DNA from 3 places in the Serratia sp. JSRIV002 genome. Region 1 is predicted to be linked to each of the others. Evidence: predicted binding sites of a transcription regulator. Region 1 holds the regulator's gene; each other region holds the start of a gene.
What was found. The regulator Fur, encoded in region 1, represses iron uptake genes when iron is present. The targets are predictions, from matches to a motif close to ATAATAATGAGAACNACTATCAA.

Region 1 (5,486 bases):
TAGACTGTGCCAAGCTGGGTGCCGACTGGGCGTCCTGCCACAAGGTGCTGATCACCTTGACCAACGGCAATCAGGAAATCAAAGATAAAGACTGGGCGATCTATTTCCACAGCCCGCGCCAGACGCTGAAGGTCGATAACGACCAGTTCAAAATCACCCACATCACCGGCGATCTGTATAAGCTGGAACCGACGGACAAATTCACCAGCTTCCCGGCCAATCAGGCGGTGGAAATCCCGATTATCGCTGAATACTGGCAGCTGTTCCGCACCGACTTCCTGCCGCGCTGGTATGCCACTTCCGGCGATGCTCAGCCGAAGATCCTGTCGAATACCGATACGGAAGATGTTCACCAGTTTGTTGCCCCGTTCACCGGCGACCAGTGGAAGCGTACCAAGGATGACAACAACATTCTGATGGTGCCGGAAAGCCGCTTCACCAAGAACCAGGATCTGAAAGTGTTGCCGATGGCATCGCTGCGTGGGCAAATCATCCCAACCCCGATGGAAGTTAAAGTCCATGCTAAGGATATTGACCTGAGCAAAGGCGTGGCGCTGGAACTGAGCGCCTTGACCAAGCCAGCGGCAGATGCCGCAGCCGAGCGTTTTGCACTGCTGGGCATTGAGAGCCAGGCGAACGGTTATCCAATCAAGACGGATATCAAGCCAGCGGCATTCAAAGGCGATCAGGCCGTGCCTGGTGCCTACCAGCTGAAGATCGGCGAGAAAGGTGCCGAGATCGTCGGTTTCGATCAGACTGGGGTGTTCTATGGTCTGCAATCCATCCTGTCGTTAATCCCTTCGGATGGCAGCAAGAAGATCGCGACGCTGGATGCCAAAGATGCACCGCGCTTCCAATACCGCGGCATCTTCCTGGACGTGGCGCGTAACTTCCACCAAAAAGACGCCGTATTACGCCTGCTGGATCAAATGGCAGCCTACAAGCTGAACAAATTCCACTTCCACCTGACCGATGACGAAGGTTGGCGCATTGAGATCCCTGGCCTGCCTGAGTTGACCGAAGTGGGAGGCCAGCGTTGTCATGACCTGAGCGAGACCACCTGCCTGATGCCACAATATGGCTCTGGCCCGGCACCGCACGGTGGCTTCTTCTCCCGTCAGGACTATATCGACATCGTTAAATATGCTCAGGCACGCCAGATTGAAGTGATCCCTGAGATCGACATGCCGGCGCACGCCCGTGCGGCGATTATTTCCATGGAAGCTCGCTACAAGAAACTGCTTGCCGAAGGGAAAGAGAAAGAAGCCAACGAGTTCCGCCTGGTGGATCCGACCGATACCTCCAACACCACCTCGGTGCAATACTTCAACCGCCAGAGCTACCTGAACCCATGCCTGGATTCGTCCAAAAACTTCGTGGACAAAGTGATTGGTGAAGTGGCCCAGATGCACAAAGAGGCCGGTCAGCCGCTGAAAACCTGGCACTTTGGTGGGGACGAAGCGAAGAACATCCGTCTGGGCGCTGGCTATACCGACGTGAAAAACCCGGAAGCGGGCAAGGGCATCCTCGATCTGAGCAAAGAAGACAAGCCGTGGGCCAAGTCGCAGGTTTGCCAGGCCATCATCAAAGACGGCAAAGTGGAAGATATGGAACACTTGCCAAGCTACTTCGGTCTGGAAGTCAGCCAGTTGGTGAAAGCACACGGCATTGACAGAATGCAGGCGTGGCAGGACGGCCTGAAAGATGCCAAAGACTCGAAGGCCTTCGCGACCAACCATGTGGCGGTGAACTTCTGGGATACCCTGTACTGGGGTGGTTTCGACTCGGCTAACGACTGGGCGAACAAGGGTTATGACGTGGTGATCTCTAACCCGGACTACGTCTACATGGACTTCCCGTATGAAGTCAGCCCGGACGAGCACGGTTACTATTGGGGCACCCGTTTCAGCGACGAGCAGAAGATCTTCAGCTTTGCACCGAATAACCTGCCGCAGAACGCCGAAACTTCGGTGGACCGTGACGGTAACCACTTCACCGCCAAGAGCGATAAACCATGGCCGGGCGCATACGGTCTTTCCGCCCAGCTGTGGAGCGAAGTGGTACGTACCGACCAGCAGATGGAATACATGATTTACCCACGTGCCGTGTCGCTTGCAGAACGTGCATGGCACCGTGCAAGCTGGGAACAGGATTACAAAGCTGGCCGTGAGTACAAAGGTGGCGAAACCCATCAGGTCGATACCAAAACCCTGGATCAGGACTGGCTGCGCTTTGCCAACCTGATTGGCCAACGTGAGCTGGCCAAGATGGATAAAGCGGGGGTGAGTTATCGCCTGCCGGTCCCTGGTGCACGCATCATCGGTGGCAAGTTGGAGGCGAATATTGCTCTGCCTGGCCTGGGAATTGAATATTCCACCGACGGCGGCAAACAGTGGCAGCGTTATGACGATAAAGCGCGCCCTGCGGTAGCGGGAGATGTGCAAATCCGCGCGATTAGCCCGGATGGCAAACGCTTCAGCCGTGCCGAGCCAGTAAAAGCGTAAGTGAGAACTCCGCCCGCCTACGTGTCGGTAGGTGGGCTGAGATAGTGCGAGGTGAGAGAAAACTGCAATTGTGATAATTGAGTGGATATTTTTCCCCGGGCCTGTCCGGGGATTTTTTTATCTGTCATTTAGGCATAAAAAAACCGCCGTGTAGGCGGTTTTCGCGTTCTGGCGGGCCAGGATCAGTTCTTGTTGTGCAGCGTTTCGTTCTCGCGGCAATCACCGGTTTCACAGTGGCCGTACAGGTACAGGCTGTGGTTGGTGAGCTTGATACCGTGTTGCTTGGCGATATCGCGCTGACGCACTTCGATGGATTCGTCGCTGAACTCGATCACTTTGCCGCAGTCCAGGCAAATCAGGTGATCGTGGTGGTGCTGCTGAGTCAGTTCGAAAACCGACTTGCCACCTTCAAAATTGTGGCGGGTCACAATACCTGCGTCGTCAAACTGGTTCAGCACACGGTATACCGTGGCCAGGCCAATTTCTTCACCCATATCTATCAGTTTTTTGTACAGATCTTCCGCACTGACGTGATGGCATGCCGGATCCTGCAAGACTTCCAGGATTTTGAGTCGCGGAAGAGTGACTTTTAAGCCAGCCTTCTTCAATGCGGAGTTGTTATCAGTCATGCGGATTCAGTCCTGTTACTATGCTAATCAAGTTGAGGCGTTCTCGCCTATGGCATCGGTTGGCACAAAGCGTTAATTGCGTCTCATTATAGAACCGGTTGCTGCAAATAGAAACCGCCGGTTGTTAACAAACCTATCTTTGCACGTTTACAGGGTAATCATGCAAAGCTTTGATGGATGGGATAAACCGATATCTCAGTCTACCGTGGCGAGGTAGGAAGTTACAAACTTGTAGCTTCTATTGCTCTAATCCGTGATGCCGATAACAGAAGGGCGCGCTCTACGGCGCCCTTACTATGTGCTACGTATCCGCCGAGGCAGAGGTTTAGCCGACGATCTCGGCCAGGCTCAGCTCTTCACTGATTTGCTTGACCCAGGCGTCTACACGTTCGTTGGTCAGCTCAGGTTGACGATCTTCGTCAATGGCCAGCCCGACAAAGTGATCATCATCAGCCAGACCCTTGGAGGCTTCAAAATGGTAGCCTTTGGTTGGCCAGTGGCCGACGATGGCCGCACCGCGTGGTTCAATGATGTCGCGGATGGTGCCCATCGCATCGCAGAAATATTCCGCGTAGTCTTCCTGATCGCCACAGCCAAACAGCGCCACCAGCTTGCCGTTAAAGTCGATGTCTTCCAGCGTCGGGAAGAAATCATCCCAGTCGCACTGGGCTTCGCCATAGTACCAGGTTGGGATACCGAGCAGCAGGATATCAAACGCTGCCAGATCTTCTTTGCTGCTTTTGGCGATGTCGTGGATTTCTGCCACGTCGTTGCCGAATTTTTGCTGAAGCGTCTTTTGGATCATCTTGGCAATGTTTTCGGTATTGCCAGTGTCGCTGCCAAAGAAAATGCCTACATGAGCCATAGTAAAGATAACCTTTTAATTCAAATGAATGTGTTGCGTAAACGCGGCCTGAGGCGCTGCCAAGGGCAGGCTTGCTCAGCCGTAAATGCGTATCATGCCAGAAATTTGCCCTGAGGTTTTATCGCGTTTATGCGATGCCTCTGCGGAGGTGGAACCGATCTGGCGTCATCCTTAACGCCGTGCCGCGCGTGCGGCGGCAGAGATCAGTGTTCTGGCTGTTCTTCTGCCAGTTGGGCCAACAGCATTTGTTCGATCAATTCGCTGCGGCTGATATTGCGCTGGTCGGCCAGTTTGTTGAGAGCATCTACCGCGTCTGCGTTGATTTTCAGCTCTACACGCCGTAATCCACGCACTTTGTCCCGTCGTAGCTGATTACGCTTATTAATTCTAAGCTGTTCATCACGGGAAAGCGGGTTGGTTTTCGGGCGCCCTGGACGGCGTTCATCTGCGAACAGATCCAGCGTCGTGCGATCCGTTTGTTCTTTTGCCATTGTTGCGCTACTGCAAGGGAGTTTGCATCAAAAAGCGGTTTACGCTTCCAGACGGTTCGATTTACACAATTCGGGCCAATAAACCCTAACCCAAATTCACCCCCAGCCAAGCGCAGCTTCACACCTGGACAGGGTGGCAAAATTATAGCGCGCCATATTACCCCAGCAGATGGAGCGACGACAATGCCTAACTTAGCTACAAACGCGCTAAGCTATTCTCTCTAGCGCGTTTTTTCGCCACTTGGGCTCAGGGCTGGTCAATAAAGCGGTGGATTGCCCGTAATACAGCGTCCGGCTTCTCCGCATGGACCCAGTGGCCGGAACCTGCAACCACATAGGCGCGTGCCTGCGGGAACTGGCGGGCGATGTCATCGCGGTAGCTATCCTGCACGTAAGGCGAGAGGCCACCACGGATAAACAGCGTCGGGTGCGGCCAGGGTGGAACCTCTTGCCAGCCGATAATGTTCTCATATTGCTCGATCAGCACCGGCAGGTTGAACCGCCAACTGCCAGCATGGAAAGATTTCAGCAGAAACTGGATCACGCCTTCTTCATGCAGCGTGGCTCGCATGAGCTGTGCAGCCTGCTGACGCTGGGTGATACCCGCATCGGTGACGGCCTGCAGTGCGGTAAAGATCTGGTCATGGCGGCGAGTGTCGTAATCCACCGGGGCGATATCGATCGCCACCAGCCGTTCAATTCGCTCCGGGGCTAGCGCGGTCAATGCCATTGCTGCTTTGCCGCCCATTGAGTGGCCGATCACGATGGCTCGCTCGATTTGCAAGTCGTCTAACAACGTCAACAGATCCTGCGCCATCGCCGGGTAGGTCATCTCCGCTGCGCGTGGTGACAGCCCGTGATTGCGCAGATCAACCTTGATCACCGTATGCTGTTGGTTCAGGTCGCGCGCCAGTACGCCCAGGTTATCCAGATTGCCAAACAGGCCGTGGATCAGCACGATCGGTAGGTTCGCTGGCGTGGCAGCCTCTGCGGCCAG
Region 2 (5,486 bases), 2.1 Mb from region 1:
GTGTTACAAGCCAGCCCTTCTGGGCAACTCTTACAGCTGCCGCTCAGGCATTCGCTGCTATCGAGCTCAATACGTTCAACTTTCCCCATCGCGGTCAAACGTTGCAGCATTGCTTCAACCAATGGCAAGGGCGTTGCCAACTGCTGACTCAGCTGTTGCGCCTGAGCGCTGCCCCGAAGGGCAAGCGCATCACGGATTTGCAGCAGGCTGGCCATTAGTGGCAGTCACCCGAACTTTGACAACAGGACGCCGAGGTGGCGCTACGCAAACGGATCGTTACGCGGCTACGAGCCTTGCGCAAGCCCAATAGTACCAGCGCATTGAACAGCAGCACGATCAGGATCGCTGTCGCGCTGTATTGCGGATGTTGGCTGAAGGTCGCGATCTGATAGAACAGCGTTGCCAGCGAATAGGCCACGTTCAGCCCCCACAGGATGGAGAAGGTCATCCAACCCCGGCTGGACTCACGTGCAATAGCGCCCATCACCGAAACGCAGGGAACGTACAGCAACACGAAAATCAGATAGCTGTAGGCAGAGATTGAAGTGCCAAATTTGCTACTCATAACGCCCATTGAGCCCACGCCCATCTCACCATCGCCCTTGCTGGCTTCGATAGGGTTGGAGAGTACGCTCAGGCTGAAGGTGCTCTTCAGGCCCTGCCAGGTTTCATTGACGGCAGTGCCTAGCTCATCAAGCAGGTTGAAGTTGGCGGCATCGAAGTGCTCATTGGTGATGTTCTCTGCGGTGTACAGCGTGTTGAGCGTTCCGACCACCACTTCTTTGGCCATCGCCCCGGTTACCAGCCCGACGGTTGCTTGCCAGTTATCATTGTGTACGCCCATTGGCTGCAATAATGGCGTCAGCACTTTGGAAACCGAGGCCAGCGCTGAATCATTGATACTGTCTACCGGCTGCCCGCTGAACGAGAAGCTGTTCAGGCCGCCAATAAAGATGCTGGCAATCACGATCACTTTCCCGGCGCGCAGCACAAAACCTTTCAGGCGTTGCCAGGTTTGCAGCAACAGGCTTTTCAGATGCGGCACGTGATAAACCGGCAGCTCCATCACGAACGGTGATGCTTCGCCGCGCATGATGGTGTATTTCAGCACCAGGCCGGTGAGGATCGCCACCACGATGCCGAGCATATACAGCGAGAACACCACGCCCGCGCCATCCTGGCCGAAGAAGGCCGCGGCGAATACGGCAAAGATTGCCAAACGCGCGCCGCAGGACATAAAGGGGGCCATCATGATGGTGATCAGGCGTTCACGTGGGGCATCCAAGGTGCGTGCGCCCATAATGGACGGCACGTTACAGCCAAAGCCGACGATCAGCGGCACAAAGGATTTACCCGGCAGCCCGAGCGCCTGCATCAGGCGGTCCATCACAAATGCCGCTCGCGCCATATAGCCGGAGTCTTCCAGGAATGACAGGAACAGATACATCATGCCGATCTGGGGAACCAGCGGCAGCACGGTATTGATACCGCCCCCCACGCCCTGCGCCAGGAAGACGGTCAGCCACTGCGGGAAATGCAGGGTATAACCGATCCACTGGATGCCCTGAATAAAGATGGCCGCCGAACCGAGATCGAAGATTGGTTGCAGTGCGCCACCGATGTTGATCGCCAATACGAACATGATGTACATCACCAGCAGGAAGATCGGCACCCCCAGCCAGCGGTTGAGGATCACCCGATCCAGTACCTCCGTCAGGCGGTTTGGCAATGCCAGCTTGGAGTTGCTGACCGCATCGCAGATAGTGGCGATCGACTGGTAGCGGGCATCGGCAATTACCAGCGCGGGATCTTCCTGCTGCTGCTGTTGCAGCGCTTGCCTGGAATGAGCCAGCAGATCGGTGGCGTTCCCGGCTAACTGATGGCTGTAGATGTCGCCCTCCAGCATTTGCAGGGCCAGCCAGCGGCGTTGTTCGGTGGGCAACTGTTGAGGCATGGCCTCGGTCAGCGTAGCGATTTCGTCTAACAGCAGCGGCGGATAGGCCACCAGCGCTTTTAACTCATTGAAGCGGTGATTGTCGATGGTCTGTTTCAGCAGGCCAATGCCGTCGGCCTTGGTGGAAACCATGGATACCACCGGGCAGCCAAGGCGCTCGGCCAGGGCGGCGACATCGATCTCAATATTCTGGCTCTTGGCAATATCTTGCATGTTCAAGGCCACGATGCACGGAATACCCAGCTCCAGCAGTTGCAGCGTCAGGTAGAGGTTGCGTTCCAGATTGGAGGCATCGACCACGTTGATCAGCATATCCGCATCGCCGCTCAGGATGTAGTGACAGGCGATCTGCTCATCCAGCGAGGTTTGTTCGGAGATGGTGGTGAGCGAGTAGGTGCCTGGTAAATCAACCAGCGTAACCTGCGACTGCGGCGTCGTAAACTGGCCCTCTTTACGCTCAACCGTCACCCCGGCCCAGTTACCGACCCGCTGGCGTGCTCCGGTGAGCTGGTTGAACAGCGTCGTCTTGCCCGAGTTCGGGTTACCGATTAAGCCAATAGTGATTTTTTTCATAAACCAACGTGATATCAGTAAATTAAGTATCGGCCGTGTTTGCACACGGCAACTGCCTGAGGCGGGGACAGCGCGTTACGCTTGGCTATCTAGCAGGATCAGGTCTATATCTTTTTTCCGCAGTACCAGGCTAACGCGGCGAGTCTTTATTTCTATCGGATCGCCAAATGGTGCCACGCGTACCACATCAAACTGCGAGCCGGGCAGCATGCCAAGCGACAGTAATTTCTGGCGGTAGGCCGGGCTAATCTCGCTGGAGAAACCGGTAATTTTATAGGTATGTTTAGGAAGCAGCTGCATATTGCCTTCTCAATGCGTTGAGCATTCCCACAGGAATGACACCTTCAGAACATTTGCTGCCCAGACTACCTGTGAAAAGGTGTATGGGGCCAGGAGCGCCGAGCCAAAAACAGAGCAATGAATACACAGAATCATAGTGATAACAATTATCGTATTCAATACGGAATGTATGGGCAATTGTAAATGCTGTCATATCTGCAATGGACGCCTTGCCAGCTCCTGTTTTAGCACTAAGCCAAACGCACTGCAAATGAGTGCAAAAGGTTAATTAAGTTGCAAATTTGTGCATTTTCTTGCGGTAATGAAACAGTTGTAGCTCTATTGGCGTGGCTGAAAGTTTTATGGCGCAGATCTGGCAACATCGCCTGCTGTAAATGAGAGGGGTAAGTATTTGTGTTTACGACACAATCGACGAACTGAAAAGGTGGTGTTAATAAGGGTGTTAACAACGGAGTATTTTTACCGGAGTGCGGGCTTTAAGCGATAGCTCGAAATCGGGTGGCAAAATAATCGCCATTTTATTGCGGTAGGTCAAAATTGTTGGGGTGGCGCTAGAAGGGCAACTGGCAAAATTGCCTTCATTTCTGCCATCACTCACCTATAAACTTCACTGGCACAGCCGTCGTCAACCAGACCCCATTATCAGCCTGATAAAATCTAAAACCATTTTGGTACATTGCCAGGGCATCAATGGTTAACACAATAGGCTTGCCATGCCGTTGGCCAACGGCGGTCGCTGTAGTGATATCAGCGGATAGATGCACATACTGACGGGAGCCAGCGAGCAATCCGTCTTGATTAATTGAAGCGATAAAACGTGTTGCCGTGCCATGGTAAAGGTACTGTGGCGGGGTCTGTTCCTGATAGCTGATATCAACCTGTTTTGAGGAGTGCCCCTGTACAGCGCGGATATAACCACCATCATCAGAAATAGAGAAGCGCTTCTTGTCGCTGTTCTCTACAACCGATCTTAGTAGCTGCAGGTCAAGTATCCTACCCTTTTTAGCTGCACAGGCGATAAGCGAGTCGAGATTTGCCCATCCTTCACTGTCCAGCGCTAAACCGATAGATTCTGGTTGGTGGCGTAATACATAGCTTAAAAACTTGCTCACTTCCTGATTTTGATGACTCATTTCACATTCCTTGTTGTTAGTATCCGCATATTACTGGGTAATCTATGGCTGGTGTCAATCAAGAGAGCAATTTTGCTGACGCTATGTAAGGTGGGATGCCATCCCCGCTAGTGGATTGATGACTAATTTACCTACGAACTCCAGAAGTCCATAGTTGAATACATGGATCTCATCGACCGTAATAAATCCGCGCTGTCTCTTGAGCGCAGAACCGATCAAGAGACAGCCGAAGGAGGGGATAAGGGTTTATCCCCTCAGCTCATTATTTCTTGCCAAATGCGGCGGCCAGCGCGTCACCCATAGCGCTGTTACCTGCCGGGGTGCTGTTGCGTGGTTTAGGCTTATTAGCCGCTGGGCGTGAGTTTTTATCGCGAGCTGGAGCGCTATTATTGCCCCCGCCACGGCGTGGTGAACCTTCACCCGGTTGCTCATCCAGGCGCATGCTCAGCGCGATACGCTTACGCTGCAGATCCACCTCCATCACCTTCACCTTGACGATATCACCGGCTTTTACCACGGTATGCGGATCTTCAACGAACTTGTCCGCCAGTGACGAGATGTGCACCAGGCCATCCTGATGGACGCCGATATCAACAAAGGCACCAAAGTTAGTGACGTTGGTGACCGAACCTTCCAGGATCATACCCACTTGCAGGTCGTTGAGGGTTTCCACCCCTTCGGCGAAGGTAGCCGTTTTGAATTCCGGGCGTGGGTCGCGGCCCGGTTTTTCCAGCTCTTTCAGGATGTCGGTGACCGTTGGTACGCCGAATTTCTCATCGGTAAAGTCGCTGGCTTTCAGGCTGCGTACCGCGCTCGGGTTGCCCATCAAATCTTGCAGAGCCTGGCGGGTTGCGGCCAGAATGCGTTCCACCACCGGGTAGGTTTCCGGGTGAACGGTTGACGCATCCAGCGGGTTATCGCCGTGGTTGATGCGCAGGAAGCCCGCGCATTGCTCGAAGGCTTTTGGCCCCAAACGGCTCACTTTCAGCAGCTGTTCACGGTTGCTGAAGCGGCCATTCTCATCACGCCAGGTGACGATATTCTGCGCCATCATGCGCGTCAGGCCAGCTACGCGGGTCAGCAGCGGCACGGAGGCGGTGTTCAGATCAACGCCAACGGCGTTCACACAGTCTTCCACCACCGAGTCCAGCTTCTTGGCTAACTGGCTTTGGCTGACGTCGTGTTGGTATTGGCCCACGCCGATAGATTTAGGGTCGATCTTCACCAGTTCCGCCAACGGATCTTGCAGACGGCGGGCGATGGAAACCGCACCGCGCAGCGAAACGTCCAGGTTCGGGAACTCCAACGCGGCCAGCTCGGAAGCGGAATACACCGAAGCTCCGGCCTCGCTGACGATCACTTTCTGGGCTTTAACGTCCGGGAACTGCTGCTGCAGCTCGGCAAAGAAACGCTCGGTCTCGCGGGATGCGGTGCCGTTACCGATGGCAACCAGCTCAACCTTGTGTTTGATACACAGCGCGGCAACGACCGCAGCGGCTTTGGCTGCCTGCCCGGTATGCGGATAG
Region 3 (5,486 bases), 1.1 Mb from region 1:
GTTGTGCGAGCGTCTGGACGATCTGATCTCCGAGCAACAGGCTGGGGTGATCGGCTATCAGATTTGCGGCGATTTGACCGGCATTGAGCGTATCTACAATATGCGCAAAAAAGCGGTTGGGTTGCTGGGTAACGCCAAAGGGCAGGCCAAACCCATCCCGTTTGCCGAAGATACCTGCGTGCCGCCGCAGCATCTGGCCGACTATATCACCGAGTTCCGCCAACTGTTGGATAGCCATAACCTGAGCTACGGTATGTTCGGCCACGTTGATGCTGGTGTGCTGCATGTGCGCCCGGCCTTAGATATGTGCGATCCCCAGCAAGAAGTGCTGATGAAGCAAATATCTGACCAGGTGGTGGCGTTAACCGCCAAGTATGGCGGCCTGTTGTGGGGAGAACACGGGAAGGGCTTCCGGGCGGAGTATAGCCCGGCGTTCTTCGGCGAGGAGCTCTATGAAGAACTGCGCCGCATCAAGGCCGCGTTTGACCCGCTCAATCGCCTCAATCCGGGGAAAATCTGCCCGCCGCTGGGCGTAGATGCCGTTATGATGAAAGTCGATGCGGTGAAACGTGGCACGTTGGATCGCCGCATCCCCATCGATGTCCGCACTTCGTTCCGTGGCGCGATGGAGTGTAACGGCAACGGACTGTGCTTTAACTTTGATGTCCACAGCCCGATGTGCCCATCGATGAAGATCACCGCGAATCGGATCCACTCGCCGAAAGGCCGAGCGGCCCTGGTTCGCGAATGGTTACGCTTATTGGCAGAGCAGGGCGTGGACCCCGTCGCACTGGAAAAGCAGTTGCCGCAGCAGCGCCTCAGCTTCCGCACGCTGGTTGAGAAAACCCGTAATAGCTGGCATGCAGGCAAGGGCGAATATGACTTCTCCCATGAAGTCAAAGAAGCGATGTCTGGCTGCCTGGCCTGTAAAGCCTGTTCGACCCAGTGCCCGATCAAGATCGACGTGCCGGGCTTCCGTTCGCGCTTCCTGCAGCTTTATCACACCCGTTATCTGCGCCCAATGCGTGACTACGTGGTCGCTGGCGTTGAGAGCTATACCCCGTTGATGGCCAAAGCGCCAAAGGTGTTCAACTTCTTCTTCAAGCAGCCATGGGTGCGCGAACTGAGCCGCAGCAGCATCGGTATGGTGGATTTACCGCTGCTATCGAGCCCAACGTTACGCCAACAACTGTCGGGCCATAGCGCGTTCAGCATGACGCTTGAACAGTTGGAAGCATTGAGCGAAAGCCAGCGCGAACAGCATGTGCTGGTGGTGCAGGATCCGTTTACCAGCTATTACGATGCCCAGGTTGTGGCAGACTTTGTACGGTTGGTGGAAAAGCTGGGCTACAAGCCGGTGCTGTTGCCATTCTCACCGAACGGCAAGGCACAGCATATCAAAGGGTTCCTGACACGCTTTGCCAAAACGGCGCGCAAGACAGCGGACTTTCTTAACCGGGTAGCCAAACTGGGGATGCCGATGGTGGGTGTCGATCCGGCGTTGGTGCTGTGTTATCGCGACGAGTATCAAGAAATTCTCGGGGCCGAGCGGGGTAATTTCCAGGTGCAACTGGTTCATGAGTGGTTGCAACAGTTGCTGGCAGAACGAGCAGAACAGCCTGCGACCGGTGAAGCCTGGTATCTGTTTGGCCACTGTACCGAAACTACCGCATTACCGGCGAGTACCCAGCAGTGGGCAGCCATCTTTGCCCGTTTTGGTGCCAAGTTGGAAAACGTCAGCGTGGGTTGCTGTGGCATGGCGGGCACTTACGGTCACGAAGCCAAGAATCTGCAAAATTCCCTGGGGATTTATGAGCTATCATGGCATCAGGCGCTACAGCGTTTGCCAAGGCAACGCTGTCTGGCGACCGGTTATTCTTGCCGCAGCCAGGTAAAACGCATTGAAGGCAATGGCGTGCGGCATCCATTACAGGCACTTCTGGAGATGATTGCGTGAAGCTGTGGAAACGTGAAACAACGCTGGAACAACTCAACCAAAGCGGTGAAGGATGCATGGTGGCCCATGTGGGCATTCAGTTTACCCGCTTGGAAGATGACTATTTAGAGGCGGTGATGCCCGTCGATCACCGCACTACCCAGCCGTTTGGCCTGTTACACGGTGGGGCTTCGGTAGTGCTGGCCGAGTCGATGGGCTCAATGGCGGGGTATCTGTGCACCGAAGGGGAACAAAAGGTGGTGGGGTTAGAGATTAACGCCAACCACCTGCGCGCGGTATTTAAAGGGCAGGTGCGCGGGGTTTGTCGTGCGTTGCACGCCGGCCGCCGTAATCAGGTCTGGCAGATTGAGATCTTCGACGATCGCGATCGCCTCTGCTGTACCTCACGGCTGACCACGGCAGTATTGGAGTAACACCAACCCCGCAGGTTTTCGCCTGCGGGGTAAACGTTACAGCTGGAACGGCACCCGTTTCACAAAATCCTTCTGAAAAGCGGTAGCCTTGTCCCAGCCGCCTTCCATCGAATATTTCTGGCAAATCAGCGTTAGCGTATGCCGGGCAAAATGATAGCACTGCACGCGGAACAGCTGACAACGCTGTGGGTTGTTGATCTCGACAATCAGCCGGTTATGCAGTTTGCTCAGCGCATGCAGGTAGCTCTCGTCATCGCCATTTTCCAGGCATAAATTCGCCATGCCAAGGCTGACACCGTTGTAACGCTTCAGATGATTGATGTTGCATTCAGGCCGCTGTAGCGCCGCTTCCGCCATATAGAAATCCACCGTGGCATCACGGATGTTGAACTTGTATTCATCAATTTTGCTCAGCAGCCACGCATTCATCGAGATAGCCATAGGTCCACGCCCAATTAAAGCTTAATGATAATCATTATCATATTTGTAGCTGTGGCGATGATCAATGCTCCCCGCAGATTTTTTTCTGTAGTCGGTCTTTTGACCGCCACGGGCTAAAAACACGCGAGCGACTAGACTTAAAGCAGGTAAAGGCATTTTTCAGACAGACAAAATGTAGAAATAGGTATTTTCTATGAATGTTTAAAACAGACGACTTATCCGGCGCTATAACCTTGTCGGAACAGCGGGATAAGCCGTACGAGATATGATGAATTGCTATCAATTCAGAGGGATAAAAATTATCCCCATATCTATTTTGCTTGGATACGCCATCGATTTATCGTGTTGACGAGCGTAAATCCGGGCGTTTGGTAAATACCCCCGCAAAACAAAAGGTTGAAGTGATAATCATTATCACTAACATGGGCGGTAAGCCAGATCGGCTGTAGTAAACACGAATGTGAGGTAGGCCATATGCATACGGAAGATGTTGGTACTTTTTCTTTGGCAGACAACGTCTGGCAAGGCATTTCGCTGAGCGACAGCGCGGTGAAGCAGATAATCAGACTCATGCAGCAGGATGCTCAGGTGAAAGGGCTGCAACTCGGCGTCAAACAATCCGGCTGTGCGGGCTTTGCCTACGTACTGGATTTGACCCGCGAACCGGCCAGCGACGATCTGTTGTTCGAACGTGACGGGGCCAAGCTGTTCGTGCCGCTCAAAGCGATGCCGTTTATCGATGGCACCACGGTAGATTTTGTTCGGGAAGGGCTGAATCAGATGTTCAAATTTAATAACCCTAAAGCTCAGAACGCCTGCGGGTGCGGTGAGAGCTTTGGCGTTTAAGCGATGCAATCAACATGACACGAAGCAACGTAGAAACAGCGAAAGATGTACCGGCTTGGGTCAGCGAAGGTCGCTATAAGGAAGGATTCTTTACCCAACTGGCCACCGATGAGTTGGCCAAAGGTATCAACGAAGAGGTGGTACGCGCCATCTCTGCCAAGCGTAACGAACCCGAGTGGATGCTGGAATTCCGCCTGGAGGCTTACCGTGCCTGGCTGCAAATGGAAGAGCCACACTGGCTGAAAGCCAACTATGACAAGCTTAACTATCAGGATTACAGCTACTATTCAGCGCCGTCCTGCGGTAGCTGTGATGACTCCTGCGGTTCTCAGCCTGGGGCGGAGCAGCAGCCTGGTGCCAGTTCGGAGAACGGCTACCTGACCAGCGAGGTTGAACTGGCGTTTAATCAGTTGGGTGTACCTGTGCGTGAAGGTAGTGAAGTGGCGGTAGATGCCATTTTCGACTCGGTTTCTGTCGCGACCACCTACCGTGAAAAGCTGGCAGAGAGTGGGGTGATCTTCTGCTCGTTCGGTGAGGCCATTCACGACCATCCAGACTTGGTACGTAAATATCTGGGCCGAGTGGTGCCACATAACGACAACTTTTTTGCCGCACTTAACGCAGCAGTGGCTTCTGACGGCACCTTCGTCTACGTGCCGAAGGGCGTACGCTGCCCAATGGAGCTTTCCACCTATTTCCGTATTAACGCCGCGAAAACCGGCCAGTTTGAACGCACCATCCTGATTGCCGATGAAGGCAGCTATGTCAGCTACATCGAAGGCTGCTCCGCGCCGGTACGCGACAGCTATCAGCTGCACGCGGCGGTGGTTGAAGTGATCCTGCATAAAGACGCCGAAGTGAAGTATTCCACGGTGCAAAACTGGTTCTCCGGCGGCGGCGAAAGCAAGGGCGGTATTCTCAACTTCGTCACCAAGCGGGCGCTGTGTGAAGGCTCAGGGTCCAAAATGTCCTGGACACAGTCTGAAACCGGCTCGGCAATCACCTGGAAATACCCAAGCGTGATCTTGCAGGGCGACAACTCGATCGGTGAGTTTTTCTCGGTGGCGCTGACCAGCGGCTACCAACAGGCGGATACCGGCACCAAGATGATCCACATTGGTAAAAACACCAAGTCGACCATTATTGCCAAAGGGATCTCCGCCGGACACAGCCAAAATACCTATCGTGGGCTGGTGAAAATCCTGCCTGGGGCGGAAAACGCCCGTAACTTTACCCAGTGCGATTCAATGCTGATCGGGCCCAACAGCGGGGCACATACCTTCCCCTATGTGGAAACTCGCAACAACAGCGCCCAGCTTGAGCATGAGGCTACCACCTCGAAAATCGGTGACGACCAACTGTTCTACTGCCTGCAACGGGGCATCAGCGAAGATAATGCCATCTCGATGATCGTCAATGGTTTCTGCAAGGACGTGTTCTCCGAGCTGCCGCTGGAGTTTGCCGTAGAGGCACAGAAGTTACTGGCTATCAGCCTGGAACACAGCGTCGGTTAAGCACCCGTATTTATAGCGCAGCAGCGCGATCAGAGGACACAGCATGTTAAGTATCAAGAATTTGCACGTCAGCGCCGAAGGTAATGAGATCCTCAAGGGGCTGAGCCTGGACATCAAACCGGGCGAAGTGCACGCCATTATGGGACCCAACGGTTCTGGCAAAAGCACGCTTTCCGCCACGTTGGCTGGCCGAGAAGAGTATGAGGTCACCGCAGGGGAAGTGACGTTTAAAGGCAAAGATCTGCTGGAGCTGGCTCCTGAGGATCGGGCCGGTGAGGGCGTATTCCTGGCGTTCCAGTATCCGGTAGAGATCCC

Region 2: the regulator Fur is predicted to act here: its motif matches at 2,958-2,980, upstream of feoA (ferrous iron transporter A).
Region 3: the regulator Fur is predicted to act here: its motif matches at 3,213-3,235, upstream of sufA (Fe-S cluster assembly scaffold SufA).

The regions. Positions count from the first base shown of each region.
Region 1 covers NZ_CP074143.1:1,719,389-1,724,874, forward strand. Annotated here, with positions in the region: gene KGP26_RS07970 (beta-N-acetylhexosaminidase) at 1-2,504, shown strand, start outside; gene fur (ferric iron uptake transcriptional regulator) at 2,687-3,133, opposite strand; gene fldA (flavodoxin FldA) at 3,459-3,998, opposite strand; gene ybfE (LexA regulated protein) at 4,202-4,489, opposite strand; gene ybfF (esterase) at 4,737-5,486, opposite strand, start outside.
Region 2 covers NZ_CP074143.1:5,656,574-5,662,059, reverse strand. Annotated here, with positions in the region: gene KGP26_RS26580 (FeoC-like transcriptional regulator) at 1-215, opposite strand, end outside; gene feoB (Fe(2+) transporter permease subunit FeoB) at 215-2,527, opposite strand; gene feoA (ferrous iron transporter A) at 2,603-2,827, opposite strand; gene KGP26_RS26565 (RNA 2'-phosphotransferase) at 3,418-3,960, opposite strand; gene KGP26_RS26560 (Tex family protein) at 4,223-5,486, opposite strand, start outside.
Region 3 covers NZ_CP074143.1:2,818,372-2,823,857, forward strand. Annotated here, with positions in the region: gene KGP26_RS13290 (FAD-binding and (Fe-S)-binding domain-containing protein) at 1-1,957, shown strand, start outside; gene menI (1,4-dihydroxy-2-naphthoyl-CoA hydrolase) at 1,954-2,370, shown strand; gene KGP26_RS13300 (hypothetical protein) at 2,407-2,811, opposite strand; gene sufA (Fe-S cluster assembly scaffold SufA) at 3,286-3,657, shown strand; gene sufB (Fe-S cluster assembly protein SufB) at 3,672-5,171, shown strand; gene sufC (Fe-S cluster assembly ATPase SufC) at 5,215-5,486, shown strand, end outside.